DNA from 2 places in the Paenibacillus sp. FSL H8-0034 genome. Region 1 is predicted to be linked to the other one. Evidence: a T-box and tRNA genes for the amino acid it is inferred to sense, from the RefSeq annotation. Region 1 holds a T-box; the other holds one or more tRNA genes.
The links. The T-box of region 1 lies ahead of ileS (isoleucine--tRNA ligase). A T-box ahead of a tRNA ligase gene usually reads a tRNA of that ligase, here a tRNA-Ile.
Positions count from the first base shown of each region.

Region 2: it has a tRNA-Ile gene. The T-box ahead of ileS (isoleucine--tRNA ligase) is inferred to sense a tRNA for this amino acid. The anticodon was not compared.

Region 1 covers NZ_JBBOBS010000001.1:3,341,806-3,349,146, reverse strand. Annotated here, with positions in the region: gene NST47_RS15000 (TraR/DksA C4-type zinc finger protein) at 72-839, shown strand; gene NST47_RS14995 (DUF5665 domain-containing protein) at 840-1,124, opposite strand; gene ileS (isoleucine--tRNA ligase) at 1,243-4,011, opposite strand; T-box leader at 4,055-4,312, opposite strand; gene NST47_RS14985 (DivIVA domain-containing protein) at 4,353-4,832, opposite strand; gene NST47_RS14980 (YlmH family RNA-binding protein) at 4,977-5,768, opposite strand; gene NST47_RS14975 (YggT family protein) at 5,765-6,043, opposite strand; gene NST47_RS14970 (cell division protein SepF) at 6,067-6,489, opposite strand; gene NST47_RS14965 (YggS family pyridoxal phosphate-dependent enzyme) at 6,587-7,270, opposite strand; gene pgeF (peptidoglycan editing factor PgeF) at 7,285-7,341, opposite strand, start outside.
Region 2 covers NZ_JBBOBS010000001.1:742,707-750,047, forward strand. Annotated here, with positions in the region: gene lysS (lysine--tRNA ligase) at 1-589, shown strand, start outside; rRNA gene NST47_RS03385 (16S ribosomal RNA) at 972-2,514, shown strand; rRNA gene rrf (5S ribosomal RNA) at 2,636-2,752, shown strand; tRNA gene NST47_RS03395 (tRNA-Ile) at 2,805-2,881, shown strand; tRNA gene NST47_RS03400 (tRNA-Ala) at 2,906-2,981, shown strand; rRNA gene NST47_RS03405 (23S ribosomal RNA) at 3,121-6,066, shown strand; rRNA gene rrf (5S ribosomal RNA) at 6,169-6,285, shown strand; gene NST47_RS03415 (CtsR family transcriptional regulator) at 6,480-6,941, shown strand; gene NST47_RS03420 (UvrB/UvrC motif-containing protein) at 6,954-7,341, shown strand, end outside.

The DNA of each region.
Region 1 (7,341 bases):
ATGATTTACCTATGTAAAAAACTTCGTTTCTGCAAAAAATAGCAGCAATGCTCTCAAAGGAGGCGTACTTGATGACTCATGATCCTCATCCAATCAGCTCTCAGCAATTGCAATCGTTACGCTCAATTTTACTTGAAGAACAACAATGGCTGGAGAAAGAGAGAGAAAGCAACAGCCATTTTGGTCTCTCCGACTCCCTTCGTGATCAGACGGGCGAGCTATCCACTAACGATAACCATCCAGCCGATTTAGGGTCAGAAATGTTTGAACGCAGTAAAGATATAGCTTTAAACGTTAACCTGGAAAGTCATTTTACCCAAGTTGCAGAAGCACTGGAACGAATCGACAAGGGGCAATATGGCATCTGCCAGAGCTGTGGCGCTCCTATTTCTTTTGAACGACTAGAGGCTGTGCCTACTACCTTATATTGCAAAAAACACGTTCCTGATGCTCCTGACATAGAGTATCGTCCAGTCGAAGAAGATATTCTGGCCCCGCCGTTCGGCAGAACGAGTCTGGACGAACTTGACAAGGAAACCGAATTTGACGGCGAAGATGCTTGGCAAATCGTTGAAAGCTGGGGCAGCTCCAATTCACCGGCTATGGCAGACAACCCCAACATTTCAAATAACTATAACGACATGGAAATTGAAGCTGACGAGCAGGTTGGTTACGTGGAAGCTTTTGAAAGCTTTTTGGCAACGGATATATATGGTCAACACGTTACTTTGATCAGAAATCGAGCCTATAACGAGTATATCCATAACAATGAAGGCGAAGGTTTGCTAGAGCTTGACCCGCAGGATGCCGAAGATGATACGTATACGGATCTCACTTAGCTAATAGGTTCTTCCCTCCAATTGATATTGGACATGCTTGATGATATCAGCTATATAGTCTCCGATTATCGGTAAATTCAAGGCTCCCAACAATTGAAGAACATACAGAATCGTCGTAGCAAACACAGTAAAACCAATCGCGATCCCGACACCTCTTGCTAAACCAGCCAGTAAATTCGAGAAAATGAGCTTACGCGGACTGTTGAGCAGATCCACATAATCGGCAATTTGGGTTCGTTCCATCTGATTTGCAATCTTGGTCACTTGCTGGTGGATACTTTCCATAAGCTTCCGATCCGGCAATGTTTGATGTCCGCTCAAGCCCATTCCTCCAGACTTTCTCATCAGACTCATCCCGTCAGCAGGATCTTTTGTTTTCTGCCGCGGGATGAGTCCATTCTGATTAAACCTCTATCCTCTGCTTGATAACTTCCGCGCAGCGTTTGCACAAGGTCGGATGATCTGCATCCAGACAGACATCCTTGGTAACATTCCAGCAGCGCTCACATTTTTCACCTTCAGCTATTTTCACCTGTACAGACAACCCTTTGGATGAACGAGCCCCCTCTGGTGCCGTCGTTCCGGCCTCATGGACCTCAACGGCAGAAACAATAAACAATTGCTCCAATTGCTCCAAGCCGGCTAACAGCTGTGCTTGCTCCGCATTAGGATACAGATGAACCGCTGCACCGAGCGAATTCCCGATCATTTTTTCCTTACGTGCATCCTCCAAAGCCTTCAGAACATCATCACGCACAACGATAAACTGCTCCCACTTGGATTCCATCTTTTCATCGAACAGCGTCGTATCCACTTCAGGCAGCTCGCTTAGTTGAATGCTGTCCAACTCAGTACCTGGAATGTACTTCCATACTTCATCCGCGGTATGCGGCAAAATCGGAGCAATTAACTTAGTTATTACCGTCAAGGCATCATATAATACGGTTTGTGCTGCTTTTCTACCCGAATCGGACGGGGCACTTGCATAAAGTCTGTCTTTAATAATGTCCAGATAAAAAGCACTCATCTCCACGGCGCAGAAATGATGTACAGACTGATACACAATATGAAACTCGTAGGCGTCGTATGCCTTGATAACACGGTCTGTCATCCGGTTCAAACGTGCCAGTGCAAAACGGTCCAGCTCATTCATTTGGTCAGGAGCCACACGATCTGCTGTCGGGTTAAAGTCTGATAAATTCCCCAGCAGGAAACGCAGCGTGTTCCGAATCTTGCGATACACTTCGGTAATTTGATTCAAAATATTGTCTGAAATGCGTACATCCGATTGGTAATCAACCGAAGAAACCCACAGGCGTAAAATATCGGCGCCCAGCTTGTCGCATACCTTATTAGGATCAATGGTATTGCCCAGTGATTTGGACATTTTACGCCCTTCACCATCCAACGTAAACCCATGACTCAAAATTCCTTTATATGGCGATTGTCCGTGCACAGCAACACCCGTAATTAAAGAAGAATTGTACCAGCCGCGATATTGGTCCGAGCCTTCCAAATACAGATCTGCCGGCCATTCCAACTCGTCTCTTGTTTCAAGAACAGCCACATGACTCGACCCGGAATCAAACCATACATCCATGATGTCGGTTTCCTTACGGAATTCAGTATCCCCGCTGATCGGGCAAACCGTACCTTCTGGCAATAGCTCGGATGCATCCTTTTGAAACCAGGCATTGGAGCCTTCACGCTCAAAAATTTGAGCCACATGCTCAATCGTTTCCTTATTGACGAGCGGCACATTGCTGTTCCGACCGTAAAAAATTGGAATCGGTACTCCCCATACCCGCTGACGCGAAATGCACCAATCGCCACGATCTGCGATCATGTTATGCAAACGAACCTCGCCCCAGGCCGGAGTCCATTTTACCTTTTTGATTTCCTCCAGCATTTCTTCGCGAAACTTGTCTACAGATGCAAACCACTGCTCGGTGGCACGGAAAATAACCGGCTTCTTTGTCCGCCAATCATGCGGATATTGATGCTGGATCAAGCTCATGTGAAGCAAATGTCCTGATTCTTTCAGCATTTCGGTGATCACTTTATTGCCTTTATCGTAGAACATCCCTTCAAAGCCTGGCGCTTCCGCTGTAAAATGACCTTGATCATCAACAGGACAAAGCACACCGAGATTGTAGCGTTGACCAATCACAAAGTCATCTTCCCCGTGACCCGGCGCGGTATGTACACAACCCGTACCCGCTTCCAGTGTGACATGATCTCCTACCATGACAAGTGATGTCCGATCGTAGAACGGATGCTGACACAACACATGCTCAAGCTCACTGCCTTTAATTTGCGACAATACCTTAACATCCGTCCAGCCAATTTCCTTCGATACGGCTTCAAGCAAGCCTTGAGCCACCACATACTTTTTGCCTTCCACTTCGACAAGCGCGTATTCGAAATCAGGATGCAAGGAAATACCCAGATTGGCAGGCAACGTCCAAGGTGTCGTCGTCCAAATCACAATCGAAGCATCCTCGGGCAGCTTGCCTTTACCGTCTTTCACTTGAAAAGCGACATACACAGAAGTAGACGTTTTGTCCTGGTATTCGATTTCTGCTTCAGCTAGTGCACTTTCCGAGGACGGAGACCAATAAACCGGCTTAAGCCCCTTGTAAATATAGCCTTTATTCACCATTTCACCAAATACGCGGATTTGCTGAGCTTCGTATTTGGGCTGCAGTGTAATATAAGGGTTGTTCCAATCGCCGCGAACGCCTAAACGTTTGAATTGCGCCTTCTGCCGTTCAACCGATTGCAGTGCGTAGTCCTTACAGTATTCGCGAAACTCATGAACGCTCATTTTTTTACGATCAATTTTATCGTTGTTGGCAACAGCCTGCTCAATCGGCAAACCATGTGTATCCCAGCCTGGAACGTAAGGCGCGTCGTAGCCCTGCATCGTTTTGAAGCGTACAATAATATCCTTAAGTACCTTGTTCAACGCATGTCCAATATGAATATCGCCATTCGCATAAGGAGGGCCATCATGCAAAATAAACTTAGGTTTTCCCTTGCGGCTCTCCTGTACCTTGCTATAAATATCAATTTCTTCCCAATGCTGCTGCATACCTGGCTCTGCTTGCGGCAAGTTGCCTCTCATCGGAAAATCAGTTTGTAATAAGTTTAATGTTTTGCCATAATCCATTAGTGTCCACTCCTTCGTTATATACAAAAAAACCTCCCATCCCCATAGGGACGAGAAGCCTCGCGTTACCACCCTGATTAAGACTTGCAGCTGTGCGCCAGACTTCTGTTCAGAAATCTTCGGCTTGCAGCCCAATAGCCTTCACTCAATAATCGTTAACGGGATTAGCCGATCCTCTCTACTGCTGGTTCAAGAGAATGCTCCTGGGTGATTTTCCATTACTGCAAAGATCGGGCTCGCACCAATCCCCGACTCGCTTTCCTTGCGTACGTAACCTACTCTTCCCACTCATCGCTTTTTGTGATCATTGTAGCAGTTTATTTTGCAATAGGCAAGCCGACTTAAGCTTGTTCAATTTCGATCCGTTCCATAGCATTCCAATCCTCTTGACCGAGCAGTTCAAGCTGTGCTTCCAGCAAAGTGCGAAAGCGTGTACGATAGATCGAAGCCTGCTTTTTGAGCTCTTCGATTTCCACAGAGATTTTGCGGGATTTCGTCAAGGATTCATTAATAATCCGGTCCGCATTTTTCTCGGCTTCCTTTATAATGAGCTGCGCCTCTTTTTTGGAATTGCTCCTTAACTCGTCGGCAGCTTCCTGAGCCACGATAATGGTCTTGCTCAAGGTTTCTTCGATACTGGAAAAATGATTAAGACGCTCCTGGATCGCAGCAAGCTGATTCTGCAAGTCCTTATTCTCACGGATATTTGCTTCATAATCTTTGATGATTTGGTCCAAAAACTCGTTTACTTGATCTTCATCATAACCTCGGAATGATCGGCCAAATTCTTTATTATGTATATCCAACGGTGTTAAAGCCATTGCTGCACCTCCTGAAAATTTGACATCAGTCCGGGAATCTCCGAGACTTGCTGTCCGACGCGTATTGCTATATTCGACGACACCTTCGTTATTTCCTTCATTTATCCAAAAAAACCTGAAAATTTTAACAAAAAAAATCGGCAATCACGCATATTTGCCGATTCTTAACCGATATCTTCCTTTTTTCGTAACACCTTCTACTTCCAGCACCTGAAACCGCCCAAAGCCTTGCAAGGATACCACATCTCCTGATTTCAAAGGCTTGCTCGGATCCTCTTCCTGCTTCCAGTTCAGCTTGCAGCGTCCCGCTTTAATGGGAATCAGGATTTTGGCACGGCTCAGATGATATACGTCACTGACAATACCATCCAAGCGAAGCGAAGCCACAGACAGCGTCATTTCTTCGAGCCTCGTTGGGGACACCAGCAGTTGGTCAAGCGTCAGCTGCTGGGTCTGAACATGCACGCGATGCACCTGCTGCAAATTCAGTCGCATATAATCAGCTACTTCCGATGCCACGATAAACTGACAGCCCTGATCGGTTACATAAATATCTCCGACTTTCTCTCGTTTCATACCGAGCGCAAGAATCGAACCCATGTAATCCCCATGGTCCAGATCCTTCAGTTTATTGTCCAATGAAGTAACAGAAATCAAGCTGATTCCCATATCCTCTTTATCCAATGCGCGATATTCAGGAGCTACAAAAGCTCGCTTACGCTCCGCTTGCTCATGTCCACCATCAAATCGGATATGAATATCCATGCTTCGATTTGCAAGCGTAGATAAAATGAAAGCCTGCCTAGGGTCCAAAAAATCGGTTAATTTAACCATATGCTGTTCCGCGCGTGCGATCCATTCGGCAGCCTTATCTACAAATCGATGCTCATCCGGATGGAAGTGGGTGTACACTTGCTCCCTGTTCTTCTCCATCATTTAATAAAAAACAACAGGACAGCTGCAATACCTTGCCCAACAAAGCGTAAAGCAATTAGCGCAACGATCGGCGAGATATCGATAACTCCAGCGATAGGTGGAATAAACCGACGAAAAATGGACAAATACGGTTCGCACAGCTTGCCCAATATTTCGCCAATAAAGCTTTCTTTTGCACTAGGCAGCCATGATAACAGCACGTAGGCGATCAGCATGTATGTATAGATTTCAATAAGTGTGTTAACGTAGCCAACAATAGCAAACAAACGATTCACCTCGATTTAGAATGTGGTTGGAGCTAGCCCTCGTTATTCAGTATTTCCGAAATCGAGCCATGAATTTCAACCGTGTCCGGTGTGCACAGAAAAATATTAGGACCAATTTTGGAAATCGAACCATTGAGCGCATATACAGTGCCGCTTAAAAAGTCAACAATGCGGGTTGCCTGATCCGGACGAACCAGATGAAGATTGACAACGACTGGGCGGCGTGAACGCAAGTGGTCGGCAATTTCCTGTGTGTCCTCATAGGACTTAGGCTCATTCAGTATGACTCTCACTTGCTTGGCTGAATGTATGCTGACAATGTTTCCTTTATTTTTACGTTGCTCCACGGGATTGGTTTCATGTTCTTCGGCATGCTCAGTGACATGTTCACGTTCCGTGATTTCTTCTTCTTCCTGAATCCCGATAAAATTCATAAACTTATTCATCACACCCATCACAAATCTCCTCCTTAAAGTTTTCGTAGAAAACTGTCTTCGTAAGCATTACCTTATAGTTTTCGTATAAAACTGACTTCCTAAGCATACTGCGCGGCTATTCTTTACCTACTAATACGGTTCCGAGACGTATCCAGGTCGCGCCTTCTTCGATAGCGACTTCAAAATCATTGGACATACCCATAGATAAATGCTTAATTTCATAACCCAATACCTGTTCGCGATTTAATTCATCCCGCAGACGACGAAGCTCATGAAATACCGGTCTGGTCGATTCAGGCTCTGCTTCATAGGGTGCCATTGTCATCAAGCCAACTATTCGGATATGCGGCATATCTCGCAGCTTGTCAACAAAAGAGGCCAGTTCCTCAGGAGGTAGTCCATATTTGGTCTCTTCCCCGGATACATTCAGCTGTATAAAGCAGGATACAGTCAGACTCTGAGCGGCAGCCTTCTTCTCAATTTCGGTAGCTAGGGATAGCCGGTCCAGTGAATGAATGTAAGCAAATTTACCAATGACATCCTTTACTTTGTTCGTTTGCAAATGCCCGATAAAATGCCACACTGCCTGGTCATGAAATGCTTCCCACTTGGGCTGAACATCCTGCCAACGGTTTTCCCCAATATGGTTCATCCCCAAACGGATGGCCTCGCCTGTGGTCGCAAGTGAAACATACTTCGTTACAGCAATGATCTGAACATCTTGACGGTCTCTATTCGCACGGTCACATGCTTGCTTGACTTTATCTTCTACAAATTCAATATGCTGATTCAGCTTCAAACGGGAGGTCACCTCTATTCATACAAACCAATCCAGGCAGCCATTCTGCCTGTTTTCCCCGCTTCTTTGCG
Region 2 (7,341 bases), 2.6 Mb from region 1:
CCAGTATCAAGGACAGGAAATTGACCTGACTCCGGAATGGAGACGCGTTTCGATGGTTGATGCGATTAAAGAGGTTGTTGGCGTTGACTTTAGCAAGCATATGACCGATGAGGAAGCACACCAATTGGCTAAGGAACATAAGGTTCATGCTGAACCGACAATGACCTTTGGTCATATTGTGAATCAATTCTTTGAAGCATTTGTAGAAGAAACTTTGATTCAGCCTACTTTTGTGTATGGCCATCCTGTGGCGATTTCTCCTTTAGCCAAAAAGAATGCTCTGGACCCGCGGTTTACTGATCGTTTTGAGCTGTTTATTGTGGCCCGTGAGCATGCGAATGCATTCACTGAATTAAATGATCCTATAGATCAACGTGAGCGTTTTGAATCGCAATTGATTGAGCGTGAGCAAGGCAATGATGAGGCACATGAGATGGATGAGGACTTCCTACGTGCACTGGAGTATGGAATGCCACCTACAGGCGGACTCGGCATCGGAATTGATCGACTTGTTATGCTGCTCACAGATTCCCCATCGATTAGGGATGTCTTATTATTTCCTTCGATGCGCGAACGCCAAGGCGAATAAGTTCCTTTGATATAAAATGAGTAAGACGCATCTCCTTTTGGGAGGTGCGTTTTACATTTTTTTTGGTTAGTTGGGCATACTGAGATAGCTGAAAAACAAGCTGAAAAATAGTTGTTGCAATTTTCTTGTCGATTTGTTATATTACTTTTTGTCGCTTCGAGGGCAAGCTTTTCTGGTCATGGTGAGAAACATATAATGATAAAAAAAGTACTTGCAATGAAGCTGGCCAATGTGCTATATTAATCAGGTCGCTTTTGACGGAATGTCGAAAATGATCGAAAAGAATTGTCCTTTGAAAACTGAATCAACGAGTGAGTAAATAGCAGTATAAGAGAATGCAAATTCTCGTCAGCAGTGAATGAGTGCAAATCAAAGTTCTACCTTAATGGAGAGTTTGATCCTGGCTCAGGACGAACGCTGGCGGCGTGCCTAATACATGCAAGTCGAGCGGATTGTTCCTTCGGGAACAGTTAGCGGCGGACGGGTGAGTAACACGTAGGCAACCTGCCTACAGGATCGGGATAACTACCGGAAACGGTAGCTAAGACCGGATAGGTGATTGAGACGCATGTCTGAATCAAGAAACACGGAGCAATCTGTGACCTGTAGATGGGCCTGCGGCGCATTAGCTAGTTGGTGAGGTAACGGCTCACCAAGGCGACGATGCGTAGCCGACCTGAGAGGGTGAACGGCCACACTGGGACTGAGACACGGCCCAGACTCCTACGGGAGGCAGCAGTAGGGAATCTTCCGCAATGGACGCAAGTCTGACGGAGCAACGCCGCGTGAGTGATGAAGGTTTTCGGATCGTAAAGCTCTGTTGCCAGGGAAGAAAGGCTAGGAGAGTAACTGCTCCTGGATTGACGGTACCTGAGAAGAAAGCCCCGGCTAACTACGTGCCAGCAGCCGCGGTAATACGTAGGGGGCAAGCGTTGTCCGGAATTATTGGGCGTAAAGCGCGCGCAGGCGGTCATTTAAGTTTGGTGTTTAATTCCGGGGCTCAACCCCGGGTCGCATCGAAAACTGGGTGACTGGAGTGCGGGAGAGGAAAGTGGAATTCCACGTGTAGCGGTGAAATGCGTAGAGATGTGGAGGAACACCAGTGGCGAAGGCGACTTTCTGGACCGTAACTGACGCTGAGGCGCGAAAGCGTGGGGAGCAAACAGGATTAGATACCCTGGTAGTCCACGCCGTAAACGATGAGTGCTAGGTGTCGGGGGTTTCAATACCCGCGGTGCCGAAGTTAACACAGTAAGCACTCCGCCTGGGGAGTACGCTCGCAAGAGTGAAACTCAAAGGAATTGACGGGGACCCGCACAAGCAGTGGAGTATGTGGTTTAATTCGAAGCAACGCGAAGAACCTTACCAGGTCTTGACATCCCGATGTAACACCTAGAGATAGGTGCCCTCTTCGGAGCATTGGAGACAGGTGGTGCATGGTTGTCGTCAGCTCGTGTCGTGAGATGTTGGGTTAAGTCCCGCAACGAGCGCAACCCTTGGATTTAGTTGCCAGCATTGAGTTGGGCACTCTAGATCGACTGCCGGTGACAAACCGGAGGAAGGCGGGGATGACGTCAAATCATCATGCCCCTTATGACCTGGGCTACACACGTACTACAATGGCCGGTACAACGGGAAGCGAAACCGCGAGGTGGAGCGAATCTTTAGAAGCCGGTCTCAGTTCGGATTGCAGGCTGCAACTCGCCTGCATGAAGTCGGAATTGCTAGTAATCGCGGATCAGCATGCCGCGGTGAATACGTTCCCGGGTCTTGTACACACCGCCCGTCACACCACGAGAGTTTACAACACCCGAAGTCGGTGGGGTAACCCGCAAGGGAGCCAGCCGCCGAAGGTGGGGTAGATGATTGGGGTGAAGTCGTAACAAGGTAGCCGTATCGGAAGGTGCGGCTGGATCACCTCCTTTCTATGGAGATATTGCTTCTGCACAGAAGCGTATCAGCAGTATAAGTTGCCAATGGCAACAACAACGCTCACTCGTTGATCAGTTTTGAGAGGATAACTCTCAAGTCATACCGCAAGCTTCGTTTGGTGATGATGGCGAAGGGGAACCACGCGTTCCCATCTCGAACACGACCGTTAAGCCCTTCAGCGCCAATGGTACTTGAACCGCAGGGTTCTGGGAGAGTAGGACGTTGCCAAGCGAGCCTCTTTAGAGGTTATGAACACCTATATACGCAAGAAAAGAACGACTGAGGGCCCTTAGCTCAGCTGGTTAGAGCGCACCCCTGATAAGGGTGAGGTCGGTGGTTCGAGTCCACTAGGGCCCACCAAATGAATATTTTTGAATCCCTTATGGGGCCATAGCTCAGCTGGGAGAGCGCCTGCCTTGCAAGCAGGAGGTCAGCGGTTCGATCCCGCTTGGCTCCACCAATTTTATATTTACCGAATAGCTTGTTCCTTGAAAACTAGATACCGAAACGAAACAAATGTTTAGAGCAGCGTTACTTAACTTCGGTTGAGTAACATCCACATAGATCGATTCTTCGGAATCGAACTTATTAGCGGAATTGGTTAAGCTAATAAGAGCACACGGAGGATGCCTAGGCACTAGGAGCCGAAGAAGGACGTGGCGAACGACGAAATGCCTCGGGGAGCCGTAAGCAGGCTTTGATCCGGGGATGTCCGAATGGGGGAACCCGCATGAGGTAATGCTCATGTACCATGTAGTGAATACATAGCTACATAGGAGGCATACGAGGGGAACTGAAACATCTAAGTACCCTCAGGAGAAGAAAACAAAAGTGATTCCGTCAGTAGCGGCGAGCGAACGCGGAACAGCCCAAACCTAAGAGCTTGCTCTTAGGGGTTGTGGGACGTCAACATCGGGTTAGCAGAATAGGTGAAGCAGTCTGGAAAGGCTCATCACAGAGGGTAACAATCCCGTAACCGAAAATCTGCGACACCTGTAGACGGATCCCGAGTACCGCGAGACACGTGAAACCTCGTGGGAATCCGGCAGGACCATCTGCCAAGGCTAAATACTCCCTAGTGACCGATAGTGAAGCAGTACCGTGAGGGAAAGGTGAAAAGAACCGCGGGAGCGGAGTGAAATAGAACCTGAAACCGTGTGCTTACAAAAAGTCAGAGCCCGTTTATGGGTGATGGCGTGCCTTTTGTAGAATGAACCGGCGAGTTACGTTCCCGTGCAAGGTTAAGGTGAAGAGCCGGAGCCGCAGCGAAAGCGAGTCTGAATAGGGCGCATCGATATTTCCTTTGGAAAATCGTAGTACGTGGACGTAGACCCGAAACCGTGTGATCTACCCCTGCCCAGGGTGAAGGTGCGGTAACACGCACTGGAGGCCCGAACCCACGCATGTTGAAAAATGCGGGGATGAGGTGGGGGTAGCGGAGAAATTCCAATCGAACTCGGAGATAGCTGGTTCTCCCCGAAATAGCTTTAGGGCTAGCCTCGGAGTTGAGAGTCGTGGAGGTAGAGCACTGATTGGGTGCGGGGCCCGCCAAGGGTTACCAAGTCCAGTCAAACTCCGAATGCCACAGACTTCTATCCGGGAGTCAGACCGTGAGTGCTAAGATCCATGGTCAAGAGGGAAACAGCCCAGACCATCAGCTAAGGTCCCCAAGTGCAGGTTAAGTGGGAAAGGATGTGGAGTTGCCCAGACAACCAGGATGTTGGCTTAGAAGCAGCCACCATTGAAAGAGTGCGTAATAGCTCACTGGTCGAGTGACTCTGCGCCGAAAATGTAACGGGGCTAAACCTGCCACCGAAGCTATGGCTCGAACAAGTAATTGTTCTTGGGTAGGGGAGCGTTGTGTAGAGGTTGAAGGTGTACCGTAAGGAGCGCTGGACACTACACAAGTGAGAATGCCGGTATAAGTAACGAAAAGACAAGTGAGAATCTTGTCCGCCGAAAGCCTAAGGGTTCCTGAGGAAGGCTCGTCCTCTCAGGGTAAGTCGGGACCTAACGCGAGGCCGAAAGGCGTAGTGGATGGACAACTGGTTGAAATTCCAGTACCACCGTGAACCGTTATGAGCAATGGGGTGACGCAGAAGGATAGTGACGCGGACTGATGGATGTCCGTCCAAGCAGCGAGGCTGGTGTGTAGGCAAATCCGCACACTATTAAGGCTGAGCTGTGATGGGGAGCGAAAATTACAGTAGCGAAGGTCATGAGTTCAAGCTGCCAAGAAAAGCCTCTAGCCAGGGAGAAGGTGCCCGTACCGCAAACCGACACAGGTGGGCGAGCAGAGTATGCTAAGGCGCGCGGAAGAACTCTCGTTAAGGAACTCGGCAAAATGACCCCGTAACTTCGGGAGAAGGGGTGCCTCGGTAGGGTGAATAGCCCGAGGGGGCCGCAGTGAAAAGGCCCAAGCGACTGTTTAGCAAAAACACAGGTCTGTGCGAAGCCGTAAGGCGAAGTATACGGGCTGACGCCTGCCCGGTGCTGGAAGGTTAAGGGGAGTGGTTAACCGCAAGGTGAAGCTATGAACCGAAGCCCCAGTAAACGGCGGCCGTAACTATAACGGTCCTAAGGTAGCGAAATTCCTTGTCAGGTAAATTCTGACCCGCACGAATGGCGTAACGACTTGGGCGCTGTCTCAACGAGAGATCCGGTGAAATTTTACTACCTGTGAAGATGCAGGTTACCCGCGACAAGACGGAAAGACCCCATGGAGCTTTACTGCAGCTTGATATTGAACTTGGGTACGATCTGTACAGGATAGGTGGGAGCCACTGAAGCATGAGCGCCAGCTTGTGTGGAGGCGACGTTGGGATACCACCCTGATCGTATCCGAGTTCTAACCTCGCACCGTAATCCGGTGCAGGGACCGTGTCAGGTGGGCAGTTTGACTGGGGCGGTCGCCTCCTAAAATGTAACGGAGGCGCCCTAAGGTTCCCTCAGAATGGTTGGAAATCATTCGCAGAGTGTAAAGGCACAAGGGAGCTTGACTGCGAGACAAACAGGTCGAGCAGGGACGAAAGTCGGGCTTAGTGATCCGGTGGTACCGAATGGAAGGGCCATCGCTCAACGGATAAAAGCTACCCTGGGGATAACAGGCTTATCTCCCCCAAGAGTCCACATCGACGGGGAGGTTTGGCACCTCGATGTCGGCTCATCGCATCCTGGGGCTGAAGTAGGTCCCAAGGGTTGGGCTGTTCGCCCATTAAAGCGGTACGCGAGCTGGGTTCAGAACGTCGTGAGACAGTTCGGTCCCTATCTGTCGTGGGCGCAGGAAATTTGAGAGGAGCTGTCCTTAGTACGAGAGGACCGGGATGGACGTACCGCTGGTGTACCAGTTGTTCCGCCAGGAGCACGGCTGGATAGCTACGTACGGAAGGGATAAGCGCTGAAAGCATCTAAGCGCGAAGCCCCCCTCAAGATGAGATTTCCCAAATTAGTAAGACCCCTTATAGACGATGAGGTAGATAGGTTCGGGGTGGAAGTGCCGCAAGGTATGGAGCTGACGAATACTAATCGGTCGAGGGCTTATCCAAAGAAAGAGTCTTGCAAGCGAAAGCGAGTGAGGCGCGCTGCTCAAGCGTAATGTGAAGTTTCGGATCTAGTTTTCAGGGTGCAAACCTTGATGTAAAATCCCGTTTGGTGATGATGGCGAAGGGGAACCACGCGTTCCCATCTCGAACACGACCGTTAAGCCCTTCAGCGCCAATGGTACTTGAACCGCAGGGTTCTGGGAGAGTAGGACGTTGCCAAGCACAGTAAAATAGCCTTTTTGGATACTTATCCGAAAAGGCTATTTTTTGTTTTTGATTTAAAGAATTAAAACAGTCCGAAAAGCGGAAAATAAAATGATGCAGCTCCCAGTTGCAAATTATCAGAAAACTGCTATAATAAAGTTAAAGTCAAAGAAAGTCAAAGTCAATTTACTTCTCGTAAGGAGGTCGAATTGATGCGTAATGTCTCGGAAGTCATCGAGCAATACCTGAAAAGTATTTTGCAGCTAAGCGATGAAGGCGTAGTAGATATACAACGTAACGATTTGGCAGATCAATTTGAATGTGTTCCTTCTCAAATTAATTATGTCATCAGTACCCGGTTTACATTGGAAAAGGGTTATATTGTAGAGAGCAAACGCGGCGGCGGCGGCTATATCCGTATTCAAAAAATAGAGCTGAACGCTCACGGGTCTGTTCTCGATCTTATTTTCAAAACGATTTGCTCACAGATCGATCAAGGGACCTCTGAGGGCTTGCTGTATCAGTTGGAGGAGAGCGGATATATTACGACAAGAGAAGCAGCGATGATGAGAGCAGCGATCTCTAGAGACGTTCTCCAGTTGAAGCTGCCTCTCCGTGATGAGATCCGAGCCAAGATTCTAAAAGCCATGCTGATTTCCTTGTTGAGTAAATAAGGAGGGATTCCAATGATTTGTCAGGAGTGCGGCAAGAAACAGGCAACACTTCATTTTACCAAAATTCTTAATGGTGAGAAAACCGAATTTCACATTTGTGAATCATGCGCAAGAGACAAGGGAGAGTTAATCCCCGGTACACCGAATGGGTTCTCGATTCATAATTTACTCTCAGGGCTGCTGGATTTCGATCCTGCCAGTCAAGGGTTAACACCTAAAGCTCAGCCAAGCCGTTGTGAGAATTGCGGGTTAACCTACAGCCAGTTCAGCAAAGTAGGCAGATTTGGCTGCAGCTCTTGTTATAAATACTTCGATGAGAAGTTAGATCCTTTATTTAAACGAGTTCACGGCAGTACGGTTCATACCGGAAAGGTTCCTAAACGTTCAGGTGGGTTAATAA